DNA from 3 places in the Pseudomonas graminis genome. Region 1 is predicted to be linked to each of the others. Evidence: riboswitches for the same ligand, from Rfam matches in the RefSeq annotation. Region 1 holds a riboswitch; each other region holds the start of a gene.
What was found. A riboswitch is a leader RNA that binds a small molecule or an ion and turns the genes downstream of it on or off. The one in region 1 is predicted to bind cobalamin.
Positions count from the first base shown of each region.

Region 2: another riboswitch for cobalamin. It lies ahead of cobO (cob(I)yrinic acid a,c-diamide adenosyltransferase); the one in region 1 lies ahead of FX982_RS18555 (ABC transporter substrate-binding protein).
Region 3: another riboswitch for cobalamin. It lies ahead of cobW (cobalamin biosynthesis protein CobW); the one in region 1 lies ahead of FX982_RS18555 (ABC transporter substrate-binding protein).

Region 1 covers NZ_CP053746.1:4,145,798-4,155,369, reverse strand. Annotated here, with positions in the region: gene FX982_RS18600 (ABC-F family ATPase) at 1-636, shown strand, start outside; gene FX982_RS18595 (MFS transporter) at 957-2,183, shown strand; gene FX982_RS18590 (endonuclease/exonuclease/phosphatase family protein) at 2,435-3,166, shown strand; gene FX982_RS18585 (general stress protein) at 3,296-3,478, shown strand; gene FX982_RS18580 (hypothetical protein) at 3,598-3,762, opposite strand; gene FX982_RS18575 (ATP-dependent Clp protease proteolytic subunit) at 3,840-4,397, opposite strand; gene FX982_RS18570 (aldo/keto reductase) at 4,809-5,804, shown strand; gene FX982_RS18565 (aspartate/glutamate racemase family protein) at 5,865-6,587, shown strand; gene FX982_RS18560 (hypothetical protein) at 6,730-6,921, opposite strand; cobalamin riboswitch at 6,933-7,126, shown strand; gene FX982_RS18555 (ABC transporter substrate-binding protein) at 7,269-8,270, shown strand; gene FX982_RS18550 (FecCD family ABC transporter permease) at 8,282-9,313, shown strand; gene FX982_RS18545 (ABC transporter ATP-binding protein) at 9,310-9,572, shown strand, end outside.
Region 2 covers NZ_CP053746.1:183,406-192,977, reverse strand. Annotated here, with positions in the region: gene FX982_RS00940 (DUF2066 domain-containing protein) at 1-66, shown strand, start outside; gene FX982_RS00935 (AI-2E family transporter) at 121-1,194, shown strand; gene hda (DnaA regulatory inactivator Hda) at 1,411-2,115, shown strand; gene FX982_RS00925 (NAD-dependent deacylase) at 2,124-2,897, shown strand; gene FX982_RS00920 (C40 family peptidase) at 2,964-3,653, shown strand; gene FX982_RS00915 (C40 family peptidase) at 3,741-4,277, shown strand; cobalamin riboswitch at 4,405-4,630, shown strand; gene cobO (cob(I)yrinic acid a,c-diamide adenosyltransferase) at 4,737-5,348, shown strand; gene FX982_RS00905 (cobyrinate a,c-diamide synthase) at 5,345-6,646, shown strand; gene bluB (5,6-dimethylbenzimidazole synthase) at 6,657-7,307, shown strand; gene cbiB (adenosylcobinamide-phosphate synthase CbiB) at 7,304-8,212, shown strand; gene cobD (threonine-phosphate decarboxylase CobD) at 8,205-9,197, shown strand; gene FX982_RS00885 (cobyric acid synthase) at 9,194-9,572, shown strand, end outside.
Region 3 covers NZ_CP053746.1:4,826,769-4,836,340, reverse strand. Annotated here, with positions in the region: gene cobM (precorrin-4 C(11)-methyltransferase) at 1-28, opposite strand, end outside; gene FX982_RS21610 (cobalamin biosynthesis protein) at 308-721, opposite strand; gene FX982_RS21605 (CbtA family protein) at 718-1,437, opposite strand; gene FX982_RS21600 (CbtB domain-containing protein) at 1,449-1,655, opposite strand; cobalamin riboswitch at 1,753-1,985, opposite strand; cobalamin riboswitch at 2,110-2,334, shown strand; gene cobW (cobalamin biosynthesis protein CobW) at 2,463-3,536, shown strand; gene cobN (cobaltochelatase subunit CobN) at 3,539-7,303, shown strand; gene FX982_RS21585 (ATP-binding protein) at 7,392-8,432, shown strand; gene FX982_RS21580 (vWA domain-containing protein) at 8,486-9,112, shown strand; gene FX982_RS21575 (hypothetical protein) at 9,148-9,414, opposite strand.

The sequences.
Region 1 (9,572 bases):
CAGGCGGTCATCATTGACCAGATGGCCAAAGGCTTCGACGGCAAGCCGCTGTTCAAGAACTTCAGCTTCCAGGTTGAAGCGGGCGAGCGCGTTGCGATCATCGGCCCGAACGGTATCGGTAAAACCACCCTGCTGCGCACCCTGGTCAATGAACTGACCCCGGACGCCGGCACCATCAAGTGGACCGATGCGGCAGAGCTGGGTTACTACGCCCAGGACCACGCCCACGACTTCGAAGACGATGTCACCCTGTTCGACTGGATGGGGCAATGGACTCAAGGTGAGCAGGTCATTCGTGGCACCCTGGGCCGCATGCTGTTTTCCAACGACGAGATCCTGAAATCGGTCAAAGTCATTTCCGGTGGTGAGCAAGGGCGCATGCTGTTCGGCAAGCTGATCCTGCAGAAGCCGAACGTGCTGATCATGGACGAACCGACCAACCACCTGGACATGGAGTCGATCGAGGCGCTGAACCTGGCGCTGGAGAACTACCCGGGCACGCTGATCTTCGTCAGCCACGACCGCGAGTTCGTATCGTCCCTGGCCACTCGCATCATCGAGCTGAGCCCAAGTGGCGTGACCGACTTCAGCGGCACCTACGACGATTACCTGCGCAGCCAGGGCGTTGCATTCTGATCAGGGCTCTGAGCTGACAGAGTGATGCGGAAACAAGGAGCCCCGTCCACAGTGACGGGGCTTTTTTGTGACAGTGGGAACGGCTTTGGCCGAAAAGACGCCAGACCAGGCGCCCCCAATTTTGCGGTGTGACATCCGACGCTTTCCCGGCTAAAGCCAGTCCCATTGGAATTAGGCGGTGAGTGAGTGGGACCGGCTTCAGCCGGGAAGGGGCAACTCCGGGCGCCATCTGATCCCGGATAAAAACCGTTAGCCAGCTTTCATTTCCTGACACCACGGGCGATGATGCGGCACTCCCACCGCTCCAGCGAAGAGTCCCCATGTCTGCCGCCCTGCCGCCCGATACGCCTGCCAACACGCCTGTCAGCGACGCCAGTTCGATGGCGATCACGCTGCAAATCGTCTCCATCGTCATCTATACCTTCATCGCCTTCCTGTGCATCGGTTTGCCCATCGCAGTGATGCCCGGCTACGTGCACAACCAGTTGGGCTTCAGCGCGGTGGTCGCGGGGCTGGTGATCGGCGCGCAGTACCTCGCGACGCTGCTGAGCCGTCCGGTGGCCGGACGCATCTGCGACACCATCGGCACCAAGCGCGCCATCGTGTACGGGCTGTCCGGCATCGCGTTGAGCGGCGTGCTGACATTGGCGGCAATCCTGCTGGAGCGTTTCGCCGGAGTCAGTCTGACCATCCTGATCATCGCCCGCCTGTTCCTCGGTGCGTCCCAAGGCTTGATCGGCGTCGGCACCATCAGCTGGTGCATCGGCCAGGTCGGTTCGGAGCACACCGCCCGCTCGATCTCGTGGAACGGCATCGCGTCCTACGGCGCCATTGCGATTGGCGCACCGCTGGGGGTGGTGATGGTCGGCGCGCTGGGGTTTGCAAGCCTGGGCGTGGTGCTGTTTTTACTGGCAGCCGGGGCGCTGCTGTTGATCCGCAAGAAACCGGCGATCCCGGTGGTGCGAGGCGAGCGTATGCCGTTCTTCTCGGTGTTTGGTCGAGTGGCGCCGTTTGGCTTGAGCCTGACCCTGTCCTCCATCGGCTACGGCACGCTGACAACCTTCATCACGTTGTTCTATGTGGCCCGCGGCTGGGAAGGGGCGGCCTGGTGCCTGACCGTGTTCGGCGTCTGCTTCATCCTGGCGCGGTTGCTGTTCATCAATGCGATCAACCGCTTCGGCGGCTTTCGCTCGGCGATCGTCTGCATCTCGGTGGAAACCCTGGGGCTGTTGCTGTTGTGGCTGGCACCCGACACCACCTTCGCCCTGATCGGCGCGGGGCTGACCGGTTTTGGTTTGTCGCTGGTCTATCCGGCGCTGGGCGTCGAAGCCATCAAGCAAGTGCCCAACAGCAGTCGCGGTGCCGGGCTCAGTGCCTATGCGGTGTTCTTCGACTTGGCCCTGGCCATTGCCGGCCCGCTGATGGGTGCGGTGGCTTTGGGCATAGGTTATGGCTGGATTTTCTTCTTCGCGGCGTTGTTGTCGGTGGCGGCGTTGACGCTGGCAGTGGTGCTGTCGCGCAGGGCGCCGGTCGACACGCGGGTGTAGCGAGCGCAGCGTCTCAAAGCTTCCCGGCTGAAGCCGGTCCTACAGAGGGAAGAGGCCGGCGACTCTGCAACAGCGCTCACTCGCTGTTGAAATCCCCCGGCCACAGCCCGTCCCACCTAAAAGCTGAACTGCCGCCTCGCGTCCCGGTCGGAATAGCACATCCCCCGAACAGGAGTGAGGGCGTGACCCCCGATCCCGCTGGCTCGAACGCAACCCCTCCGGACCCGGCCACGTTTCGCGAAGTCCACAAACTGCGCGTGCTGACCGTGAACACCCACAAGGGCTTCACCGCACTGAACCGGCGTTTCATCCTGCCGGAGTTGCGTGAAGCCGTGCGCAGCACCGGTGCCGACCTGGTGTTTCTGCAGGAAGTCCTCGGCGGCCACGACCGCCACGCCGCCAAGTACGAAGACTGGCCCGACACGCCGCACTACGAGTTTCTCGCCGACAGCATGTGGACGGACTTCGCCTATGGCCGCAACGCGGTCTACCCTGACGGCCATCACGGCAACGCGTTGTTGTCCAAATACCCGATCCTGCATTACCGCAACCTGGACATATCGATCACCGGGCCGGAACGTCGTGGCTTGTTGCACTGTGTGCTGCAGGTGCCAGGGCATGCGGAAGTCCACGCGATCTGCGTGCACCTCAGCCTGCTGGAAAGCCACCGCCAGTTGCAGCTGAATCTGCTGTGCGACCTGCTCGACTCATTGCCCGAAGACGCTCCGGTGGTCATTGCCGGTGACTTCAACGACTGGCAGTTGCAGGGCAACAAGCGTCTTCAGCGCTGCGGCTACCTGCACGAGGCCTTCGAGCGCAGTCAGGGGCGGTTGGCCAAGACCTACCCGGCGCGCTTCCCGATGCTGCGCCTGGACCGCATTTACCTGCGCAACGCCACCAGCCACCATCCGAAAATTCTCGGCACGCGGCCGTGGACGCATTTGTCCGATCACCTGCCGCTGGCGGTGGAAGTGCATATGTAGCAACGGCCGTTCATCACCGCCGCCGTTGGTCTGCAAGTGGACCTTTGGGTTAAACCATTGCGTGAACGACCCCTCACATTTAAGGCGAGGCACAGGCTTCGCCATCTCAATAACAAGAGGTCTGCGATCATGGCTAACACCGGAAAGTCGAACCCTGGCAATTTTGCGAACGATAAAGAAAAAGCGTCCGAAGCCGGCAAGAAAGGCGGACAGGCTTCAGGCAGTGGCAATGCCGGAAGCGATATGAAAAGAGAATCGGGTGCAGGCGCAAGCGGCACTGGCAAGAAAGGCGGCTCAGGCGGCAAGTCGTAGTGGCGTGCAGGTGAGTCAAGCGAGCGAGGGCCTAGGCTCTCGCTCTTTTGTTTGATCAGCGGTTAAACAAGCGACGTGCGCCTCATGGCAGGCGCACATTGCCAGCGATACCCTCCCCCTCATTTATCCGGATTGATCAGCGGCACCGTTGCGTCCCGATCAAACTGGGAACCGGGATCTTCATTGCCCGGATCCAGGTCGGCGTCGAATCCTGTTTCTTCGTCACCCGGCTGAGGGGCGGGGCGCGGGGGGACGGGTGCAGCATCAGGCGTATGGGATTGCATGGCTGTTACCTCTCGTTTCAATAGGGCCAACACTAGAATCAGAGGGCTCAAGAGCAGCCCGGTTCAATGGATTGAGCTTAGCTGGCGCTGACGGTCCAGTGCACGGCATCCTCGGCAAACTGAAGTTGCTCGACACGGTGGGCAATGCCGCAGGCCAGCGAATCTTCGGCACGGATCACTTTCTCCTCCGCCGACAGGCAGCGCCCGATGTCCAGCGGGTGCACGGCGCTCACGGTCTCGCTTTCGTAAATATTCACGTAGCGCTGCAGGTCGTTGTCCAGGCTGCGCAGGTATTCGCGCATGCGTGAGTGATCCACCGAGCTCTGGTTGAAGTACCAGCTCATGGGATGGATCAGAAAACGCGAGTGGGGGCAGACGATCCGCTCTTGAGCCGCCAGGTAGATGACGATGCCCATGGATTCGATGTTGCCGCTGTTCAGTGCGCGGATCGGCACTTTCAGGGACTTCAGGAAGTTGTACAGGGTGAATCCCAGCGCGGTGCTGCCGCCGGCGGTCGACAGATTCAGCAGCAACCCGGTCGCGCCCTTGCCGAGGGCTTCGAGGCAGCGATCACGAAAATGCTCGGTGCTGGCCTGATCGACCCCGCAGTGGAAATGAATGATGTGCTCGCTCATCGGCGGCCTCGCTGTGCAGTCACCCTGAAACCTGGCGCCGCTGAAGATGAATGGTGGATATTCGGGCCTCTTCTCGGCTGAAGCCGGTCCAACCAAGAACCCCGGCGCCTTCGTAGGACCGGCTTCAGCCGGGAAGACGTCGGACGCCACTCCGCAAATACAGGCTCTGGGCAACCTTCAAATCTGTGCCCTCGACGTATTTATCTGAAATGTTGAAATTCGCACGCGTGGCTAAAGTTGCATGGGCTGAGGATAGCCGCTCGCCGGGCATGTGAAAGTAAGACACCGCCCATGACCAAGAACCCCTGCGGCAAACAACAGTCAGTAAAGAAGCTTCGCCGGTTTCATCGTGCTCGATGAGGGTCGTGAACCGCGCGCCATCCAACACGCCCCACCGCACAGGACACCCCCATGAGTCTGCACGACAAGATCATCGGCCGCCTCGGCTTCGGCTCCGCGCCGCTGGGCAACATGTTCCGCACCATCGACGAAGAGGAAGCGGCGGCCACCGTTCAATCGGCCTGGGACCAGGGCATTCGTTATTTTGACACCGCACCGATCTACGGCGCCGGCCTGTCCGAGCAGCGTCTGGGCAAGGCCCTCGCCGGCGTCCCCCGCGACCAGTACACCCTGAGCACCAAAGTCGGCCGGCTGATTTCCGACGAGATCGACACCGAGCCCCGCAGCGGTCCGTTCGCTGAAGGCCTGAAAAACAAGATCGTCACTGATTACTCCGCCGATGCCACGCTGCGTTCCATTGAAGCGACCCTGAAACGCCTGAACACCGATCGGCTGGACATCGTGTTTGTTCACGACGTCGCCCAGGACGCCCACGGCGATGCCTGGATCGAGCATTTCAACATCGCCCGCACCGGCGCTTTCCGCGCCCTCACCCGACTGCGCGAAGAAGGCGTGATCAAGGCCTGGGGCCTTGGCGTCAACCGCGTCGAGCCGTGCGAACTGACCCTGGACCTGGAAGAAGCCCAGCCCGATGGTTTCCTGCTCGCCGGCCGTTATTCGCTGCTCGACCATGACCAGCCGCTGCAACGGCTGTTCGACAAGGCCCGCCAGCACAACGCCGAGTTCGTGGTCGGCGGGCCTTACAGCTCCGGTGTGTTGGTGGGCGGCAAGCATTTCGAGTATCAGGAAGCGTCGCCGGCGATGCTCGACAAGGTGGCGCACATTCAGGAGATCGCCCGGCAGTACCAGGTCGACATCAAATCGGCGGCGTTGCAGTTCGTCCTCGCCAACCCGCTGGTGGCAGCGGTAATCCCGGGTGCCAGCCGGCCGTCACGGATCATCGAAGACGTCACCGCGCTCAACGCTCAGGTGCCGGATGGATTCTGGCAGGCCATGCGCGATCAGGGCTTCATTGCCCTGCAGGCGCCAGTCCCGGGCAAAGACTGATATCGTGGGCAACGACGCCGGGCCAGACGCCCGGCCTTGTTTCCTGCGCGAGATCTGTCCATGCGAATTCTGATCGTCAATGTCAACACCACCGAATCCATGACCGAGACCATCGCCGAGCAGGCCCGCAGCGTGGCCTCGCCTAGCACCGAGATCATCGGCCTGACCCCGCGCTTCGGCGCCGAGTCGGTGGAAGGCAATTTCGAAAGTTACCTGGCGGCCATTGCGGTGATGGACCGGGTAATGTCCTACGTAGGGCCCTACGACGCGGTGATTCAGGCCGGCTACGGCGAGCACGGCCGCGAAGGATTGCAGGAATTACTCGACGTGCCGGTGGTGGACATCACCGAAGCGGCGGCCAGCCTGGCAATGTTGCTGGGGCATAAATACGCCGTGGTCACGACGCTCGACCGCACCGTGCCACTGATCGAAGACCGCCTGAAGCTGGCCGGTGTGCATGAGCGCTGCGCGTCGGTGCGGGCCAGCGGCATGGGCGTGCTGGAGCTGGAGGAATTCCCGGAGCGTGCGGTCGAAGCCATCGTTGAGCAGGCCATCGAAGCGGTGATCCGCGACAAGGCCGAAGTGATCTGCCTGGGCTGCGGCGGCATGGCTGGGCTGGATCAACTCATCCGCGACCGCGCCGGCGTGCCGGTGGTGGATGGCGTGACCGCGGCGGTGGCACTGGCGGAATCACTGGTGCGTCTGGGGTTGAAGACCTCGAAAGTGCGGACCTACGCGACGCCACGGCCGAAGAAGATCGTCGGTTGGCCGTTTAAGTTGTAGACGACCAATGTTCAGCACACGCAGATTGAAGGCGAACGTATAACCTGTGGGAGCGAGCTTGCTCGCGAAGACTGCATTCCAGCCGCTGAAGATTTAGCGAAAGTTCGGGCCTCTACGTGAGCAAGGTGGAACGCCACCCCGGTCACTCCCACAGGTTTTGCATCTCCTTCAGGTTTTGCACCTCCTTCAGGTTTTGCACCTCCTTCAGGTTTTGCACCTCCTTCAGGCTTTGCACCTCCTTCAGGTTTTGCATCTCCCGCAGGTTTAGCGCTGCTCCCGTTACTGCCAAGTGTTTGGCCGCCCTCTGCCACACCGCCGCCGCATTCGCCTCCACCCGCCGAATCGTTTAGTATCCCCGCCGCCGGTTTCCACTCGGAATTAATAGGGAATCCCCAGGCGCGCTGCGCGCTGAGACGGAACTGTCCCCGCAACTGTAGGCGCTGAGCCCTGCTTCCTGTTTGCCACTGGGTGACCCCGGGAAGGCCGAAGCATGGCAATGATGCGCCAGTCAGGAGACCTGCCGGCCAGCATATTCATTCACCGGCGGGGTGTCCGGGGAAGGACTCCCGTTCGCGCGTCGCTCGCGCACGCTGTGCTCGCCCTCATCGTAGGGGCGCCCGTCGGGTGGACTTTCCAGCGCCTGCTTCGCCAAGCATTCAGGCTTTCTGGAGATCGCTGTTCATGCCGCTGCGCCGCCTCGCCGCCCTGCTCGTCACCCTGACCTTGCCCACTGCCGCCCTCGCTGCTTCGACGGTTTACCCCTTGACCGTGGATAATTGCGGCGAACCGCTGACCTTCACCCACGCCCCGCAGAAAACCGTGACCATTGGCCAGGCCGCCACCGAGATGCTCTACGCCCTCGGCCTGGGTCCGAACATCGTCGGCACGTCGCTGTGGTTCAATCCCGTGCTGCCCCAGTACCAAACCCTCAACAACGGCATCGAGCGCCTGGCCGACAACGCGCCGAGTTTTGAATCAGTGATCGGCAAACGCCCGGATTTCGTCCCGGTGCAGTTTGAATGGATGGTCGGGCCCCAGGGCGCCGTCGGCACCCGCGAGCAGTTTCGCGATCTGGGCATCCCGACCTACATCCTGCCGTCCGATTGCGAGGGCAAGAACAACCGGGTGGGCGCCGACGGCACGCGCCTCGAAGCCTTCCGCATCGACACCCTGTACAAAAGCCTGCGTCAGCTGGCGCAGATCTTCGACGTGCAGGACCGTGGCGAGCACTTGATCACGGGTTACCAAACCCGGCTGGCCCAGGCGGTGACGCAGGCGAAAGCCCATGCCAATCCGCCCGTCTCGGCGGTGTTCTGGTTTTCAAGCCCGGACATCAACGTCGACCCTTACGTGGCCGGGCGCAAGGGCATTCCCAATTTCATGCTCGACACCCTCGGCATGCGCAATGTCATCGACTCCGATGAGGAATGGCCGACCGTGGGCTGGGAAACCATCGCCAAGGCCAACCCGACGGTGCTGGTCATCGCGCGGATGGACCGCCGCCGCTTCCCGGCCGACGATCACGAGAAGAAGCTGGCGTTTCTCCGCTCCGACCCTGTCACCCGCAACATGGACGCGGTGAAAAACAATCGCATCGTGCTCATGGACGCCAGCGCCATGGAGTCCAGCGTGCGGCTGTTTGACGGCATCGAGCAACTGGCCCAGGCCACTCAAGCGCAATGACGTCATTCAGCATGCCCTCTTCAAGCGTCGTCCGAATCTTCGGCCACGGTGCCTGGGCCCTCGCTTTGCTGGCGTTGGCGGTGCTGGCGGGCGTGGCGATCGGCGAGACATCAATCAGCCTGCCGGTAATCGTTCAGGTGCTGGCCAACAAGCTGTGGGCCGCGGGTTTTCCTCTCGACCCTATCGACGAGGGCATCGTCTGGAATTACCGTCTGACTCGGGCCATCGTTGCCGCCACCTGCGGCGCAGGGCTGGCGGTGTCGGGCGTGGTCTTGCAATCGCTTCTACGCAATCCGCTGGCCGATCCCTACTTGCTGGGCATTTCCGCCGGCGCGTCGACCGGCGCAGTGTTGGTGGCGATCATCGGCATCGGCGCCGGTACGATTTCTCTCTCGACCGGCGCGTTTGCCGGTGCGATCGCCGCGTTCGCGCTGGTCGCCCTGCTCGCCCGCTCCTCCCGTGGTCAGACCGCTGCCGGCCAGATCATTCTGGCGGGCATTGCCGGGTCCCAGCTGTTCAACGCCCTGACGTCTTTCCTGATCACCAAGTCGGCCAATGCCGAACAGGCGCGCGGGATCATGTTCTGGTTGCTGGGCAATCTCAGCGGCGTGCGCTGGTCGTCGGTGGCGCTGTCAGTGCCGTTCGTGTTGCTCGGCTTGCTGGTGTGCCTGTGGCATCGGCGCGCGCTGGATGCGTTCACGTTTGGCACCGATTCAGCCGCATCGCTGGGCATTCCGGTGCGCCGGGTGCAGGCCGTGCTGATCCTCACTGCCGCGCTGATGACGGCGGTGATGGTGTCGATTGTCGGCTCCATCGGCTTCGTCGGTTTGGTGATTCCCCATGCGGTGCGCCTGGTGGCCGGCGTGCGCCATGCACGGTTGCTGCCCTTGAGCGCCCTGATCGGCGCACTGTTCATGATCGCCGCCGATGTGCTGTCGCGCACGCTGATCAAGGGTCAGGTGTTGCCGATCGGGGTGATCACTGCGCTGGTGGGCGCGCCGGTGTTTGCCATGATTCTGGTCCGCGGGAATCGTCCTCGATGAATGCGAGTCAGGAGGTGCCCGGCGCCATGCTCGAAGGCAGTGACCTGAGTTATTCGGTCAAGGGCGCGCCACTGCTCAGTGGCGTGAGCCTGGCGATTCGGCCGGGGGAAAACCTGGGGATCGTCGGGCCGAATGGCTCGGGAAAGTCGACGCTGTTGAAGTTGCTAGCGGGGATTCAGGCGCCGTCTCAGGGCGAAGTTCGCCTGGGCGGGAAGCGCTTGTCGGCGCTGAGCCGGCGGGACATTGCGCGGCAGGTCGC
Region 2 (9,572 bases), 1.6 Mb from region 1:
GACGGCACGCCGGCAGCACCGCAGCCGCCTGCTGTTTCCGACAGCGCATTGCACTTCCGTTGGTGAACAGGTTCATAACGACGTTGCGCAAAGCACATCATCTTGGGGAAAGAGGCAGTAATGACTGATACGCGTCGTTGGTTCTGGCTGGGCGGGGTTGTCCTGGTCTGTTTGTTCGTCTGGCTGCTGCATTCGATTCTGACGCCGTTCCTCGTGGCTTTGCTGCTGGCGTACATGGGCGATCCGCTGGCAGACCGGCTGGAAAAGCTGAAAATGTCCCGCACCATGAGTGTGGTGACGGTGTTCCTGTTGTTCACCCTGATTTTCATGGGACTGCTGTTGGTGCTGGTGCCGATGCTGGCCAAGCAGCTTTATCGCCTGTACGAACTGGCGCCGCAGATTCTCGACTGGCTGCAGCACACCGCCATGCCGTGGACGCAGGCCAAGCTGGGCCTGGCCGACGGGTTCTGGAAGTTCGACAAGGTCAAGGCAGCGATCTCGGAGCACATGGGTCAGACTGGCGACATCGTCGGCATCGTCCTGTCCCAGGCCACCACCTCGACCCTGGCGCTGATCGGCTGGCTGACCAATCTGGTGCTGATCCCGGTGGTCTGCTTCTACCTGCTGCGTGACTACGACGTGATGACCGCCAAGGTCCGCAGCCTGTTGCCGCGTCACCGCGAGAAGAAGATCGTCGCCCTGGCGGACGAGTGCCATGAGGTCTTGGGCGCGTTCATTCGTGGTCAGTTGCTGGTGATGGTCGCGCTGGGCGTGATCTACGCCGCCGGGCTGATGCTGGTCGGGCTGGAGCTGGGGCTGTTGATCGGTGTCATCGCCGGCCTGGCGGCCATCGTGCCGTACATGGGTTTCGTGATCGGCATCGGCTCGGCGATTCTGGCGGGTTTCTTCCAGTTCGGCGGCGACCTGTACCCGATGCTGGGCATCGTCGCAGTGTTCATGGTCGGTCAGGCGCTGGAAGGCATGGTGCTGACGCCATTGCTGGTAGGCGACCGCATTGGCCTGCACCCGGTCGCGGTGATCTTCGCGATTCTGGCGGGCGGCGAGCTGTTCGGCTTCACCGGCATCCTTCTGGCGCTGCCGGTGGCGGCGGTGATCATGGTGTTGGTGCGCCACGTTCATGACCTGTACAAGGATTCGGATATCTACGGCGGTCTGGACGACCCGGATCTCTGATTCCCGCGAATCAGGATGCGTACCGGCGCGCGGTGCTCACCGCGCGCCTCCTTTCTCGGCGGGTTTTGCCCGTATTCCCCAGTGATACCAGTGACCTACGCAAGCCTTTGATTTTGCTGGCGGTCTGCCGCATTGTGCGGCCAGCCCTGCGGGTATAGACTTTGCGCACTTTTCACAGAGGCCATTTGGCGGTTCGTCTCGAACCGTTCAGCCAGCATGAAACCAGTTCAGCTGCCCCTGAGTGTGCGTCTGCGTGATGACGCCACCTTCATCAATTACTATCCAGGCGCCAATGCCGCTGCACTCGGCTATGTCGAGCGGCTGTGCGAAGCCGAGGCTGGCTGGACAGAAAGTCTGATTTATCTGTGGGGCAAGAACGGGGTAGGGCGCACGCATCTGCTGCAGGCCGCCTGCCTGCGTTTCGAACAGATGGGCGAGCCGGCGGTTTACCTGCCGATGGCCGAGTTGCTCGATCAAGGCATCGGCCTGTTCGATCATCTGGAGCAGTACGAACTGGTGTGCCTCGATGACTTGCAGGCGGTGGTCGGCAAGCCTGAATGGGAAGAGGCATTGTTCCACCTGTTCAACCGCCTGCGCGACAGTGGCCGACGCTTGCTCATCGCCGCTTCATGCTCGCCTCGGGAGCTGCCGGTCAAGCTGGCGGACCTGAAATCACGGCTGACCATGGCGCTAGTGTTCCAGATGCGCCTGTTGTCCGACGAAGAAAAACTCCGCGCCCTGCAATTGCGCGCGTCCCGCCGGGGGCTGCACCTGACCGATGAGGTGGGGCATTTCATCCTTACCCGCGGCAAGCGCAGCATGAGCGCGCTGTTCGACCTGCTTGAACAGCTCGATCAAGCCTCTCTCCAGGCCCAGCGCAAGCTGACCATTCCTTTCCTCAAAGAAACCCTCGGTTGGTAAGCGCGTCCGTGATCGATCCGGCCCTGGTGCTGCAAACCGCAGCGGCCTTGCGCCACGCCACCCGTATTCTGATCATCACCGGCGCCGGCCTCTCGGCTGATTCGGGTCTGCCAACCTATCGCGGTGTCGGTGGACTGTATAACGGCGAGACCGACGACGGCCTGCCCATCGAAATGGCCTTGTCCGGCCCGATGCTGCGTCGTGATCCCGCGCTGTGCTGGAAGTACATCGCACAATTGGGCAGCGCTTGCCTGGGCGGGCGTCCCAATGCGGCGCACTACGCCATCGCTGAATTGCAGCGACGCAAGCCGGAATGCTGGGTGTTGACGCAAAACGTCGACGGCTACCATCGCGCCGCAGGCAGTCCACCGGAAAGGCTGATCGAGATTCACGGCCAGTTGGCGCCGCTCTACTGTCAATCTTGTGGCGCCGAGGATCCGCAGTTGAGCGAACATCTCAACCGGTCATTGCCACCGCTGTGTCCCCGCTGTACTGACGTTCTGCGGCCATCGGTGGTGTTGTTTGGGGAGATGTTGCCAGAGTTGGCACTGAACGTGCTTGAGAGGGAGATGGCAAAAGGCTTTGACGCTGTGCTCAGCATCGGAACCACCGCCAGCTTCCCGTACATTCATGAGCCAATGCTGCGCGCTCGGGTGATGGGAGGCTTTACTGCCGAGATAAACCCCTCGCCAACCGATCATTCCGCGCACATGGATGCGTTTCTGAGGTGTAGAGCCTTAGAAGTGATGGACGACATCGTAAGTCACATTTGTTTCGATTGAATTTGCAAATGGGTACGATAGAGGGCATAGTCTCGGCTTCTTTACACTTCAGCCACGGTCGTGCACATGCTAAACCGCTTCGCACCCCTCGTGCCTCTCGCACTCGTAACGCTGTTGTTCGGCTGCGCGGCCCAGATGCCGACGTCGCAACAACAGTCGCAAAGCCCCCAGTTCCGGGACTCTGCCACTGCTCAATCCGCTACCAAGCGCGTCGACTACGCCTCTTCCGTACTGGATGACGAAGTCGCCACCGAAGACGAGCTCGCTCAGTTTGCCGACAACAAGCCGTACCGCTTGCCCGTTCTGGCTGACAGCATCCTCGAACGCGGCAAATCCTTGATAGGCACTCGCTATCGCTTTGGCGGCACGTCGACCACCTCCGGTTTCGACTGCAGCGGTTTCATCGGTTACCTTTTCCGTGAAGAGGCGGGCATGAGCCTGCCGCGGTCTTCCCGCGAAATGATCAATATCGATGCCCCCCTCATCAAGCGCAATGACCTCAAGCCGGGCGATCTGCTGTTCTTCAGCACCGCCGGTCGCGGTCGTGTCAGCCATGCGGGCATCTACCTGGGTGATGACCAGTTCATCCACTCCAGCAGCCGCCGCAGCGGTGGCGTCCGCGTCGACAGCCTCGACGATGCCTACTGGGCCAAGACCTTCATCGAAGCCAAACGGGCACTGGCCATGGCACCCTCATCGGTACCTGAAACCACCACCGCGATGACTTCGACTACCATCAAGCGCCAACACCGTTAATTCCGGGCGCGCAAAGGGTTCGACCCTCTTGCGCGCAACCCCGGCTCTCGGCAAAGTAAGCTGCACCCCGCACAGGTTGTCGTGTTTATGTCGTTAACGGTTCGCCTGATGGTTGCCTCTCTGGCTGTGCTGCTGGCCGCGTGTTCCAGCACGCCACCGCCCGCTCCGCGCAAGGTCGTCTACCGGCCTGTGGTTTCCGCTCCTCCCCAGTTTTCTTCACCGCTCGCCGACGATGTCCTGTTGCGCGCGATCGGCCTCGTTGGCACGCCTTATCGCTGGGGCGGCAACACGCCTGATTCGGGTTTCGATTGCAGTGGCCTGATCGGCTACGTCTACCACGATGCGGCAGGGATCACCTTGCCGCGGTCGACGCGGGATATGATCACCCTGCGCGGTCCAGACATCGATCGCAGTCAGCTGCAGACCGGTGATCTGGTGTTCTTCGCCACCAGCGGCGGTTCGAATGTCAGCCACGCCGGCATCTACGTTGGAGAAGGAAGGTTCGTCCACGCGCCGGCCACCGGCGGCACGGTCAAACTCGACAGCCTCGACAAGCCCTATTGGCAAAAAGCCTGGCTGAACGCCAAACGCGTTATCCAGCCATCGAACCTCGCCAGGCAATAGTCGCTTCTGAGGCAATGTGTTCATGGGCTGTTGCTGCATGAACACCTGTGCATTTCAGGGCGAAATCCCGTAAACCCGTGGGCGCTCTGCCCACGGTTCGATTGACGCTCCCCAGTCAACCCTCTAACCTTCGCGCCATGTTTCAGGTGCCCGGGACTTCGTTGGTCCACAGGGTGAAACAGGGAAGCCGGTGCGATTGCTCGTGCGATCAATTCCGGCGCTGCCTCCGCAACGGTAAATGAGTCTGGGCCACGCACGATGCCACTGTGTTCGCTGAACATGGGAAGGCGCATGGCCTGCCACGCTCGTGGCAACTCATGAGTCCGGAGACCGGCCTGATCCATCGAACAGCATCACGGAGGGCGATGCTCTGCTGCAGGCCGGCCTTGTCCGGTGCCTGCTGACAGTCTTTGCCCGTGCCCTCCGTCTGCCACACCTGCCCTCAAGCGGAGAGCTGAGATGAGCGAATCCCCTGAACGTGACGAACGCCACCTGGCGCGCATGCTGCGCAAAAAGGCGGTGATGGACGAGCGCATTTCCAGCGCGCCGAATGAATGCGGATTGCTGTTGGTGCTGACCGGCAACGGCAAAGGCAAGAGCAGTTCGGCGTTCGGCATGCTCGCCCGCGCCATGGGCCACGGCATGCAGTGCGGCGTCGTTCAGTTCATCAAAGGCCGCCACAGCACCGGCGAAGAGCTGTTCTTCCGCCGCTTCCCTGAACAAGTGCGTTACCACGTGATGGGCGAGGGCTTCACCTGGGAAACCCAGGACCGCCAGCGTGACATCGCCGCCGCCGAAGCCGCCTGGGCCGTGACCCGGGAGATGCTCAAGGACGCCTCCATCGGTATGGTCGTGCTCGATGAGCTGAACATCGCCCTCAAGCACGGATACCTGGACCTGGAGCAGGTGCTGAGCGATCTACAGGCGCGCCCGCCGATGCAGCACGTGATCGTCACCGGTCGCGGGGCGAAGCAGGAATTGATCGACCTGTCCGACACCGTGTCCGAAATCGGCGTGGTCAAGCATGCCTTTCAAGCCGGCATCAAGGCCCAGAAAGGCATCGAACTGTGAGTGAGCGTCAACCCCGGCACTGCCCGGCAGTGCTGATCGCAGCGCCGGCCTCCGGCCAGGGCAAAACCACCGTCACTGCCGCACTGGCCCGTTTGCACCGTAATCAGGGGCGCAAGGTGCGCGTGTTCAAATGTGGGCCGGACTTTCTCGACCCGATGATTCTTGAACGCGCCAGCGGCCATCCGGTGTACCAACTGGACATGTGGATGATCGGCGAGGACGAAAGTCGGCGCCTGTTATGGGAAGCCGCTGCCGATGCCGACCTGATCCTCATCGAAGGCGTCATGGGCCTGTTCGACGGCACGCCCTCCAGCGCCGACCTGGCGCGGCGTTTCGGCGTGCCGGTGCTGGGCGTGATTGACGGCACCGCCATGGCCCAGACCTTCGGCGCACTGGCGCTGGGTCTGGCGCGCTATCAGCCGGATCTGCCGTTCGCCGGCGTGCTGGCCAATCGCGTCGGTACGGTGCGCCATGCGCAGTTGCTGGAAGGCAGTCTGACCGAAGGCCTGCGCTGGTACGGCGCGCTGTCGCGGGAGACCGGCATTGAGCTGCCGAGCAGGCACCTCGGGCTGGTTCAGGCGAGCGAACTGAACGACCTGGACATGCGCCTCGACGCTGCCGCCACCGCGCTGGGCAGCACCTGCGACGCCACCTTGCCGCCGGCCGTGACTTTTACTGCACCCGAGTTCGTGCCGGCTGAACCGCTGTTGGCCGGCGTGAAAATTGCCATCGCCCACGACGAGGCGTTCGCGTTTTTCTACGGCGCCAGCCTGGACCTGCTTCGGGAGATGGGCGCAGAACTGTCCTTCTTCTCGCCGATCCGCGACCGCCAATTACCCAACGCCGACAGCCTGTATCTGCCCGGTGGCTACCCGGAATTGCATCACACCGCGCTGGCGCAAAACCACAGCATGCTCGCCGCGATTCGCGCGCACCACGCCGCCGGCAAACCCTTGCTCGCCGAATGCGGCGGCATGTTGTACCTGCTCGATGCCCTGACCGATGTCGACGGCCAGCGCGCCGAAGGGGTGGGCTTGCTCAAGGGTGAAGCCGTGATGCAAAAGCGTCTGGCAGCCCTGGCCCTGCAATCGGTCGAATTGCCGGAAGGCACCCTGCGTGGTCACACCTATCACCACTCCCTGACCAGCACCGAACTGACCCCTATCGCCCGCGGCCTCAGCCCCAATGGCGGGCGCGGCGCCGAGGCGGTGTACCGCGAAGGGCGCATGACCGCGTCGTACGTGCACTTTTACTTCCCCTCGAATCCCCAGGCGATGGCGGCGCTGTTTTTGCCATGAGCCCGCTCCCATGACTGACCACACCTTCACCGATCCCGAACGCGCCGCCGTTTACCGTGCCATCGCCGAGCGTCGCGACATGCGCCACTTCTGCGGCGGCACGGTCGCGCCCGAGTTGCTGGCCCGCCTGCTCGAAGCCGCGCACCACGCGCCGAGCGTCGGATTGATGCAGCCGTGGCGCTTCCTGCGGATCACCGACCCGGCATTGCGTGGGCAGATTCAGGCGCAGGTGGAGGAGGAGCGTATTCGCACTGCCGAAGCCCTCGGCGAGCGCTCTGACGATTTCATGAAGCTGAAGGTCGAGGGCATCAGCGACTGCGCCGAGGTATTGGTCGCCGCGCTGATGGACGACCGCGACAAACACATCTTCGGCCGTCGCACCTTGCCGGAAATGGACATGGCGTCGCTGTCATGCGCGATCCAGAACCTCTGGCTGGCGGCGCGTGCCGAAGGCCTCGGGATGGGCTGGGTATCGCTGTTCGACCCCCTGGCCCTGGCCGATCTGCTGAAGATGCCAACCGGTTCAAAACCCCTGGCAATTCTGTGCCTGGGTCCCGTCAAGGAGTTCTACCCGGCGCCGATGCTGGTGCTGGAGGGCTGGGCGCAGCCGCGCGCGCTGCAAGAACTGGTCTACGAGAACACATGGGGAGTGATTGCATGAGCGTGGCGTTATTGAGCGTCGCCGGGGTCGCGCTGGACGCGTTGCTCGGCGAGCCAAAACGGAACCACCCGCTGGTGGCGTTCGGCCGCTTTGCCAAGCGCATCGAACAGCGCCTGAATGCCGCCGGCCGGGGCTGGCGCAGCCATGGCGTGACCGCATGGTTCATCGCCGTGATTCCCCTGACCCTGATCGCCACGCTGCTCAGCTGGCTGCCGTTGATTGGCTGGCTGGTGGAAGTCCTGGCGCTTTATTGCGCGTTGGGTTTGCGCAGTCTGGGTGAGCACGTCGAGCCGGTCGCCCAGGCGCTGCGCAGCGATGATCTGGACGAAGCACGCCGACGGGTCGGCTATCTGGTCAGTCGCCAGACGTCCGAACTGGACAGCACCGAAGTGGCCCGCGCGGCCACGGAATCGGTGCTGGAAAACGGCAGCGACGCGGTGTTCGCGGCAATCTTCTGGTTCGTCGTGCTGGGTGCGCCGGGCGTCGTGCTCTATCGCCTGAGCAACACCCTCGACGCCATGTGGGGCTATCGCAACGAGCGCTTCGAACGCTTCGGCTGGGCGGCGGCGAAAATCGACGACCTGCTCAACTACATTCCGGCCCGCCTGGTGGCGTTGACCTACGCGCTGTTGGGCAACACCCGACTGGCCCTGCGCTGCTGGCGCACCCAGGCACCGAAGTGGGACAGCCCCAACGCAGGTCCGGTGATGGCCGCCGGCGCCGGTGCGTTGGGCGTCGAACTGGGTGGTGCGGCGATTTATCACGGCGAGCTGCATGAGCGCGCGACCCTGGGCGAAGGTGTCCCGGCGGACGCGAATTCCATTGATCGCGGTTGGCAACTGGTGCAGCGCGGCGTGTGGCTGTGGTTGCTGATCTTGTGTCTGGGGACAGAATTCTATGCTTGAACATGGCGGCCGATTGCGTGGCGCAGTCCTGAAATATGGCATTGAAAAATCGAGCTGGCTTGACCTGTCCAGCGGGATTTCGCCGTGGTCGTGGCCGATCCCGGCGATTCCTGAAGCGGCTTGGGCGCGCCTGCCGGAAACCGATGACGGTCTGGAAGCCGCCGCCCGCCGCTATTACGGCGCCACGGACGTGCTGCCCGTGGCCGGCTCGCAGGCGGCGATCCAGGCGCTGCCGCGTCTGCGTCAGGCGGGCAAGGTCGGCGTACTGTCACCGTGCTACGCCGAACACGCCGAGGCCTGGCGCCACACCGGCTTTCTGGTGCGCGAGGTGCTGGAGCACGAAGTGGAGCGGTTCATCGACACCCTTGATGTGCTCGTCGTGGTCAACCCGAACAACCCCACCGGCCTGAGCCTGCCGCCCGAACGCCTGCTGGAATGGCACGCCCGTCTGGCCCAGCGCGGCGCCTGGCTGGTGGTGGACGAAGCGTTCATGGACAACACGCCGGAGTTGAGCCTGGCGGCGTACACCCAGCGCGCGGGCCTGATCGTGTTGCGCTCGTTCGGCAAGTTTTTCGGGCTGGCCGGCGTGCGCCTGGGCTTTGTGCTGGCGGAGCCGCGGTTTCTCAAAGTCATGGCGCGGCAGATCGGCCCCTGGTCGGTCAGCGGACCCACGCGGATCATCGGTCAGGCCTGTCTCAACGACGTGGCCGGCCATCAACGTCAGCGCCAGCGCACCGAGCAAGCCAGTCAGCGTCTGGTCGACGTGCTCAATCGGCACGGCTTTGCGCCCAAGGGCGGCTGCGCGCTGTTCCAGTGGCTGATCACGCCGCTGGCGGAAGAACTTTACGAGTTTTGCGCGCAGCGGGGCATCCTCCTGCGCATCTTTACTCACAACAGCAGCCTGCGTTTCGGCCTGCCCCGCGAAGAAGCCGACTGGCAACGTCTGGAGCAGGCGCTCAGCGAATTTTCCCGGGAGCGCTCATGACCCTCGGCAAAACCCTGATGGTGCAGGGCACCACCTCCGACGCCGGCAAAAGCACGCTGGTGACGGCGCTGTGCCGCTGGCTGACCCGTCAGGGTGTGCGCACCGTGCCGTTCAAGCCGCAGAACATGGCGCTGAACAGCGCAGTGACTGCCGACGGCGGTGAGATCGGCCGCGCGCAGGCGGTCCAAGCCCAGGCCTGTGGCCTCGAGCCCCACACCGACATGAACCCGGTGCTGCTCAAACCCAACAGCGACACCGGCGCCCAAGTGATCATTCACGGTCGCGCCGTGACCACCATGAACGCCGTCGCGTACCACGATTACAAAGCCATCGCGATGCAGGCCGTACTCGCCTCCCATCGCCGTCTCAGCGAAG
Region 3 (9,572 bases), 680 kb from region 1:
GGCCGGCGCCGATGAAAAAAACAGTCATGGAGTGTCCTGATTGGAATTCATTTGAGCACTGTTTGGATGGCTGTATGCGGTCCAGTGGGACCGGCTTTAGCCGGGAAGAGGCCAGCGTGTACACCCTCAAATTTGCAGCGTGGCGCCTGACGCTTTCCCGGCTAAAGCCGGTCCTACGAGGGTACGCGGTGTGTCCGTAGGACCGGCTTTAGCCGGGAAGGGGCCTGGATGTACACCCTCAAATTTGCAGCGTGACTATTAATGCCTTCCCGGCTAAAGCCGGTCCTACAAGGGTTGGCCGGTCCTATTAGATCGCGGTTGCCAGAGCAAATGTCGCATGGGGGCTTTTTCGGCGGGGGATGGCCAAGGTCGCGGGCGAGCCGGTCAACCGCGTCGCCATCGCCAACGCCGCGCTTTCCGCCACGCCGTAGCAGCCGGTGCGTTCAAAGGCGATGTCCGAGCGATGGCTCAGTTGGGACTCGTAAGTTGCCAGCTCACGGGCGCTGAAGAACCCGATCGTTAGGCCCAACCCACGACCCAGCTCCAGCAATCCTTCCTCATCCGACTTGTCGTCAATGGAGGCGATGGCGGCAACGTCTGCCAGCTCAAGACGACACTCCCGCAAACCATCCTCCATCAACAGCCGAAGCTCCAGCGCCGAACAGCCGCGCTGGCAGCCCAGACCGACCACCCACAGTGGCCGATCGCGCACTTCATTCACAGAGCAGGCTTCAAACCGACGTGCGTCGCGGTCGCTTCATTGCGCCGAAACAACCAGGCGCTGATCCAGCCCAGGGCAATCCAGAAAACCGCGTTGGTCAGCAGCGACGCAATCTTGAATTGCGCTTCAAGGGCTTCCGGGGCGAGTGCCGAATGCACCGCCGGCTGAGGGGCGCCGACGATATGCGGCACCACCAGAATCATTGCGCCGACAACCTTCAACAGCCAGTGCCGGGCAAACACCATCAACGCCAACCCTGCAGCCGTGGAGGCGGCAGTGCCCACCCACCAGATCTGCCGTTGGGTCAGGTCCGCCGCGACGGTACCGGGCAGTTCGGGCGGCAAGCCGAGGGTTGGCGCCAGCACAAACACGGCATAACCGGCCAATCCCCACAGCACGCCTTCGCGAGCACTCGTCGGCGTACGCAAGGTGTACAGCGCCGCCAGCATCAGCGCGAAACCGACCGCGACTACCAGATTGCCCCCCGTGGTGGACAGCACGCGCTGCCAGCCGTTTTCAGGCTCCCAGGCTTCGGCGTCATGGACGTGACCGGCCATCGCACCGTCGGTGTGCTCGTGCATCTCGGTAGCCGGGGCCTTTTCGTAGGTCTCCGCCTGCAGGATCAACGGCGCGACCGAGAAGCTCTGCAGCAGTGTCAACAACAGGGCGGCGAGCAGTCCGGTGAACCCGGCCGTTTGCGCAATTCGCTTGAACATGGCGGCAGGTCTCAATGGCAAGGGAAGGCGGAGCTGTGACGGGTGTCGTGTGCCGCGTTGTGCACCGCATCGATGTGGGAGAAACCGGCGAAGTACACCAGAAATGCGCCGAGAAACATCGCGCTGACGGCGGCAACAAGGCGCTGGCTCTGCGTGGCAGTCACGGCCGTTGTGGTGTTGGTGGTGCCGGACGTCTGGCGGGGTGTGCTGATGGACATGGCGCTTCCCTCTGAAGTGGTTTCAGCGGACGGAAAGGCGCAAAGACACCGCAGGCGAATGCCGGCAGTGCTCAACAGCGCCCGCCCACCGCGGGTTGTTATGGTGTGTTGTCGGGCCGGTCTCCGGGCTCGCGAGGGGCACATGCATCAGCCGTTACGGCCGTCGTGCCTTCAAGAATCGCCTTCCCATATCGCTGCCGACACAGTGGATCTGACTCTTCACTCGCTTACCGTTGCGGGGGCAGCACCGGACTGATACACACCCGAAGGTCTGCACGCACCGGTTTCCCGTTTCACCCTGTGAAGGGCACCCGTTACAAGGTGTGTAGGAGACCACGGGCTGTTTGGCTCGTCAATCGACCCTTCAGCCGATGGGTCAATCGATGCAGCGATCGGTGCGTCAATTGGCGCGGCACTCACTGCAAAGCGCGATTGACCGGCCTCCAGTCACTGCGTAGCCTTGCGCACTTGAGGTTCGCCGGCCGCTTTTATGAAAGCCACCGGCGCTAAGAAGGGAATGCGGTTTCAAGCCGCAGCTGCCCCCGCAACTGTAAACGGACAGGTTCATTGCACAGCCACTGCGCGAGCGGGAAGGCGCGATGAATGCCAGTCGCCTGACGATCCCTGTCAGTAACCGGCCGCCGTGAGCCAGGAGACCTGCCTCGAATCGGACCGCCTGCAAGCGGCCGAGGAATTCCACTACAACCGGGCGGGGTGATCCGGTGGCGAATTGAACCGCGCGCCTGCTTCGGCCGGCCCTGCGCTGTTTTCGTCCTCGTTGCCCCGCCGCACGCCTGAGGGCAACCGATGAAAACACTGGCCAAACTTCCCGTCACCATCGTCACCGGCTTTCTCGGCTCGGGCAAAACCACCTTGCTGCGGCACATGCTCGACAACGCCGAAGGCCGACGCATCGCCGTCATCGTCAATGAATTCGGCGAGTTGGGCATCGACGGCGACATCCTCAAGCAGTGCACCATCGGCTGCACCGAAGAAGAAGCCGTCGGTCGCGTCTACGAGCTGGCCAACGGCTGCCTGTGCTGCACCGTTCAGGAAGAGTTCTTCCCGGTGATGCAGGAGCTGGTCGCCCGCCGCGGCGATCTCGATCACATCCTCATCGAAACCTCGGGCCTGGCCCTGCCGAAGCCGCTGGTGCAAGCCTTTCAATGGCCGGAAATTCGCAACGCCTGCACCGTCGACGCGGTGATCACCGTGGTCGACAGCCCGGCCGTGCTCGCCGGCACCTTCGCCGCGTTCCCGGATCAGGTCGACGCCCAGCGCAAGCTCGACCCGAACCTGGACCACGAATCGCCGCTCCACGAGCTGTTCGCCGACCAACTGGCCAGCGCCGATCTGGTCGTGCTGAACAAGGCCGACATGCTCGACGCCGATGCGCTGGCAGCGGTGCGCGCGGAAGTCGCCGAAGAGTTGCCGCCAGCGGTGAAGATCGTCGAAGCGAACCGAGGCCAGTTGCCGATCAGCGTGTTGCTGGGGCTCGGCGCCGAATCCGAGCTGCACATTGATGGCCGCAAGACCCATCACGATCACCACGAAGGCGACGATCACGATGATCACGACCATGACGCCTTCGACTCCATCTCCATTACGCTGCCCCAGGCGGACGAATCGCTGTTGCTTGACGCGCTGACCCAGGCCGTCGTCCAGCACGGCATCCTGCGCGTCAAAGGCTTCGCTGCGATTCCCGGCAAACCCATGCGCCTGCTGGTGCAAGGCGTCGGCACGCGCTTCGACAAGCATTTCGACCGCGCCTGGAAGCCTGACGAAGCCCGGGAAACCCACCTGGTGCTGATCGGCCAGGAACTGGACGCCGGCGTCCTCGAAGCGCAATTGCGCGCTGCACTCTCAGGGATCAAAGGCTAACCATGCACCTGCTGCGCACTCAGCCCGGCGGCTTCGTTCCCGACGACAGCATCGCTGACCTGGGCCAGACCCCCGCCGAGCTGGTGATCCTGTGCAGCGCCGACTCGAACCTGGCCCTGCTGGCTGAAACCGCGCAGCAACTGCCGGGTGACTACCCGAGCCTGCGCCTGGCCAATCCGATGCAGGTGCAAAACCATGCGTCGGTGGATTTGTACGTCGACGAGGTGCTGCGACACGCCAAAGTCATCCTGATTTCCCTGCACGGCGGTATCGGCTATTGGCGCTACGGCGTCGAGCGGCTGGTGGAACTGGCGGCAAAGGGGGTGAAGCTGATTCTGGTGCCCGGCTGCGATCGCCCGGACCCCGAGCTGAGCGGCCTGAGCACGGAATCTGCCGAAGACCTTGATCGGCTCTGGCATTACCTGCGTCAGGGCGGCAAGCACAACGCGCTGGCGCTGTTCAACTTCATCGCCACGCGCTGGCTGGGCGGCGACTATCCCTGGGTCGAGCCGCAAACCTTGCCGCGCACCGTGATTTACCACCCGCAGAACACCTACGCCGATTTGGCCCGCTGGCAGGCCGACTGGCGCGCGGATCAGCCGGTCGCCGCCGTGCTGTTTTATCGCTCTCACTTGCAGGCGGCAAACACCGGTTTCATCGATGTGTTCTGCGAGCGCTTGTCGGCCCAGGGATTGAACCCGTTGCCGATTGCCGTCGCCAGCCTGAAGGAAGCCGGCTGCATGAGCGCGATACAAGACTGGCTCGACGAAGTGGAGTGTGAGGTCATTCTCAACACCACCGGGTTTGCTCAATCGAACCCGGAAGCGCCGGATGTACGACCGTTTCGCCGGGACATCCCGGTCATTCAGGCCATTTGCGCCCAGGACAACGAACCGGCCTGGCAGGCCAGCGCTCAAGGGCTGGGGCCACGGGATCTGGCGATGCACATCGCGCTGCCGGAACTGGACGGGCGCATCATCAGCCGGCCGATCAGCTTCAAGGACCTGGCCTGGCACAGCGAGCGCAGCCAGTCCGACGTGGTCTGCTACCGCGCCCAGCCGGGGCGCATGGATTTCGTTGCCGAACTGGCCCGGCGCTGGGTGTTGCTGGCCCGCACGGCCAACGCCGACAAGCGCGTGGCGCTGATTCTCGCCAACTACCCGACCCGCGACGGGCGCATCGGCAACGGCGTCGGCCTCGACACGCCGGCGGCCGCGCTGAACATCCTTAAGGCGATGCAGGCCGAGGGCTACCCGGTCGAAGGTTTGCCCGAAACCGGCACTGCGCTGATACATGCGCTGCTTGGCGGTGTCACCAATGACCCGGACAGCCTCGATCAGCGGCCGTGCCATCAGAGCATGGCCATGGACGAGTACCTGGCGGCGTTTCAGGCGTTGCCTGAGGCCAATCGCGATGCCGTGATGGCTCGGTGGGGCGCGCCGCAGACCGATCCCATGTGTCGCGACGGGCGGATGATGATCGCCGGCCTGCGTTTCGGCATGACCTTCGTCGGCATCCAACCGGCGCGGGGCTACAACGTCGATCACAGCGCGGTGTATCACGATCCTGATCTGGTGCCGCCACACGGTTACCTGGCGTTCTACTTCTGGCTGCGCAAACGCTATGGCGCCCATGCCGTCATCCACGTCGGCAAGCACGGCAATCTGGAGTGGCTGCCGGGCAAAGGCGTTGGTCTGTCCGAACACTGCTGGCCGGACGCGATCCTCGGCCCGATGCCGAATATCTACCCGTTCATCGTCAACGATCCGGGCGAGGGCGCACAGGCCAAGCGCCGCACCCAGGCGGTGATCATCGACCACTTGATGCCGCCGCTGACCCGCGCCGAAACCTACGGGCCGCTGCGCGACCTTGAACTGCTGGCGGACGAATATTACGAAGCGCAGCTGCTCGACCCGCGCCGTGCCCGAGAGCTGCAAAAGGACATTCTCCGGCTGGTGCGCGAGACACATATCGACCGCGAGCTGGCGATGGACGGGGACACCAGCATCGATGCCGATGCCGCCGTGTGGTTGCCGCGCCTGGACACCTATCTGTGTGACCTCAAGGAGTCGCAAATTCGCGATGGCCTGCACGTCTTCGGCGAGTCGCCCACTGGACGGCTGCGCATCGACACGCTGCTGGCGATGGTGCGCGTGCCTCGCGGCGATGGTCGCGGCGGTCAGGCGAGCCTGTTGCGCGTTTTGAGTCAGGCGCTGGCACTGGATTTCGACCCGCTGGACTGTGACCTCGGCGCGCCGTGGACCGGCGAAAAACCTCATGTATTACATGAGGTCAGTGCTGAACCCTGGCGCACGGCCGGTGATACCCGCGAGCGACTGGAGCTGCTGGCTGCGCAGATGATTGAGCAGATTGCCAGTGGCGTTCCTCCCAGTAATCGGTTTGAAAACAACAGCTTGCTCGATGTAATTCAGTCTTTGCATGAAGTCGTGATCCCGCGCCTTGACGCCTGTGGTCCTGCAGAGATGTCCAACCTGCTCAGCGCGCTAAGTGGGCGTTTCGTCCCGGCCGGGCCGAGCGGCGCCCCCAGTCGCGGACGGCTGGACGTGTTGCCCACCGGGCGCAATTTCTTCTCGGTGGACGTAAGAAACCTGCCGACCATGACCGCGTGGCGCATTGGTTTCCAGTCGGCGAATCTGTTGCTGGAGAGGCACTTACAGGACCATGGTGATTATCTCCGTCAGCTGGGTCTTTCGGTGTGGGGCACGGCAACCATGCGCACCGGCGGTGATGATATCGCTCAGGCCATGGCGTTGATGGGGGTGCGTCCGGTGTGGGCGGCGGGCAGTCAGCGCGTGGATGATTTCGAAATCCTGCCCTTGAGCCTGCTTGATCGGCCTCGGGTCGATGTGACCCTGCGGGTGTCCGGTTTCTTCCGCGACGCGTTCGCCAACCTGATCCGCCTGTTCGATGCGGCGGTGCAGGCCGTCGCCGCGCTGGACGAGCCCGACGACATGAACCCCCTGGCGGCGCGCGTGCGCCAGGAGCGCGAGCAATTGCTGCGCGATGGTCTGGATGCCGGGCAAGCGGCGAAGCAGGCCGGCTGGCGCATCTTCGGCGCCAAGCCAGGGGCGTATGGCGCGGGGGTGCAGAACGCCATCGACGGACGCTTGTGGCAAAGCCGCGAAGACCTCGCCGAGGTCTACCTGAACTGGGGCGGCTACGCCTACGGCGGCAGCGACGAGGGCACACCGGCCCGTGACGGTTTTGCCAAGCGGCTGAGCCAGGTTCAGGCGGTGCTGCAGAATCAGGACAACCGCGAACACGATCTGCTGGATTCCAACGATTACTACCAGTTCCAGGGCGGCATGCTGGCGGCGGTGGAAAGCCTGTCCGGCGAAAAAGTCGCCAGTTATCACGGCGACCACAGCCAGCCCGATCTGCCGAAGATCCGCACGCTGAAGGAAGAGCTCAACCGAGTAGTGCGCTCGCGGGCGGCCAACCCGAAGTGGATTGAAGGGGTCAAGCGCCACGGCTACAAGGGCGCGTTCGAGATGGCGGCGACGGTGGATTTCCTGTTCGCCTTCGACGCCACCACCGAGCTGATCGACGACCACCAATACGCGCTGCTCGCCGACGCCTATCTGCTGGACGCCTCGACCCGCGATTTCATCCAGCAGCACAACCCCGACGCATTGCGGGACATGACCGAGCGCATGCTCGAAGCCCAGCAGCGCGGCTTGTGGCAGGAGCCGGGCGAGTACCGCGAGGCGCTGGAGAATCTGTTGCTGGACATCGAAGAGTCATGAGCCTGGATGAGCGCCTGCCCGGCAGTGCGCACAGCCACCTGACGGGCTTGAACAACGTGACTGACCTGCGGCTTGAAGAGAATCGAACATGACCGACACCCCACATTTTCCTTTGGTCGCCGTCGTCGGTGCCGATGACCTGAAGCTCGCCTTGTGCCTGACCGCCATCGACCCGAAAATCGGCGGCGTGTTGATTGAAGGGCCGCGCGGCATGGCCAAATCGACCCTGGCCCGAGGGCTGGCGGAACTGCTGGCCAGCGGTCAGTTCGTCACGCTGCCGCTGGGCGCCACCGAAGAGCGGCTGGTCGGCACGCTGGACCTCGACGCGGCGCTGGGCGAAGGCCGTGCGGCGTTCTCACCGGGGGTGCTGGCCAAGGCTGACGGCGGCGTCCTGTACGTCGATGAGGTCAATCTGCTGCCGGACCATCTGGTCGACCTGCTGCTGGACGTGGCCGCCAGCGGGGTCAATCTGGTGGAGCGCGACGGCATCTCCCACCGCCACGCCGCGCGCTTTGTGCTGATCGGCACCATGAACCCGGAAGAGGGCGAGCTGCGCCCGCAGTTGCTCGACCGTTTCGGCCTGAACGTGGCGTTGAGCGGGCAGACGGTACCGCAACAGCGCGGGCAGATCATTCGCCGCCGGCTGGATTTCGACGCCGCGCCGCAAGCGTTCTGCGAGCAGTGGGCCCCGCAGCAGCAGGCATTGAAGGCCCGTTGTGAAACCGCCCGTGGGCTGTTGCCGAGCATCGAGCTGGATGACGTCAGTCTGGGCCTGATCACCGAGCGTTGTTTTGCCGCCGGGGTCGACGGTTTGCGGGCGGATTTGGTTTGGTTGCGCGCGGCCCGTGCCCATGCGGCCTGGCGTGGCGGAGCCCATATCACTGAAGCGGACATCGACGCCGTGGCAGATTTTGCCCTGCGCCACCGCCGGCGTGAGCCGCAACCACCCCATCACTCCCAACCCCAACCCCCTGCCTCATCAGAGCAGACCCCGCCGACACCCGATGAAGGTGCTCGCCCGCAGCATGACGCGCCAGCATCAGGCGAGGGCAGTTGGGGCGAGCTACCCGCCCGCAGCGTGCAAACCGGCAATGGCAAAGAAGTGCCCCACTGGCCAAAAAAGCCCTAGGCATTCGCCCCCGCCTGTCGAAGGGGGCGAATGCCATCCCTCGACCGGGCGCGGTGGGTGGCGGTAAAAACGGCGCCGCACGCTCAGGTGCCGACGGCGCCATTGCCTGGCTGCCGACGTTGCTGCGCGGCCGCCCTCGGGTTCGTGCCGATCTGGTGCATCTACCCCGCAGTCGCCGGCCGGAGCAGCTCTGGCTGGTGATCGTCGACGCGTCGGCATCGACTCGACGCAATCAGGCGCTGAGTCAGGCGAAGGGGTTGTTGGCGGGGGTGTTCGACGATGCCTATCGGCAGCGCGCCAGACTGGCGTTGCTCACCGCAAGCGGCACGGGCGCCCGCTGGCAGCATCAGGGCCTGAAGGCCAGCGCCGCGTTGCAGCCCTGGCTGGATGCATTGGGCGCTGGAGGCGGCACGCCGCTGTTTGATGCGATCAATCAAGCCGCGGCCTGGTCAGCCAAGCGGCAGAAGCGCTGCCCGGCGGAACAGCAACGGGTGCTGATTCTCACGGACGGGCGGGTCAAGGACATGCCGGCGCTATCAGCTCGACCGGCGCAGCCGCTTCCCTTGTTCAGCGGCCCTGTGCTGCTGATCGACATCGAGCGCGGGCCCATCCGACTGGGCCGCGCCCGGGACATCGCCGCGCAGCTAGACGCTGACTACCGCCACATCGACGAGTGCTGAGCGCGCTTCGTCGGCAGGTGTTTGATCAGCAGGTCTCAGGCGGGCATGGTCCACGGCTCAAGGCTGTAGCCTTCACCGCTGATCTCCGCACGGGCCTGTTCAAGAAACTGCGCCAGTTGTTTCGGATCGGAGTAGGCGCTGCTGGGGATCTGCTTGCGGCCAATGCGGGTGCTGGTGCGGTCGACGACCGTCAGGCTCAGCTCGCCATTGCCATCCTGTGGGGCCCAGGCCACGCACTGGAAGGGTTCAAAGGCGTGACCGGCAATCAGCAAAGCATCGTTGAAGCGCAAGGGGGCGTTCATGGACTGTCCTCAAAGTGCCCGTATCCGTTGTGCACCGGCGGCGGGCGTTTCGCTCGGTGGTGACTGGTGTCGCTACCTGTACTGATGACCGTCCCCCACGGCTGAGTCACACCCATTCCTGAAATTTCCTGATTTATTTTGAACGAAGGTTAGGTCGC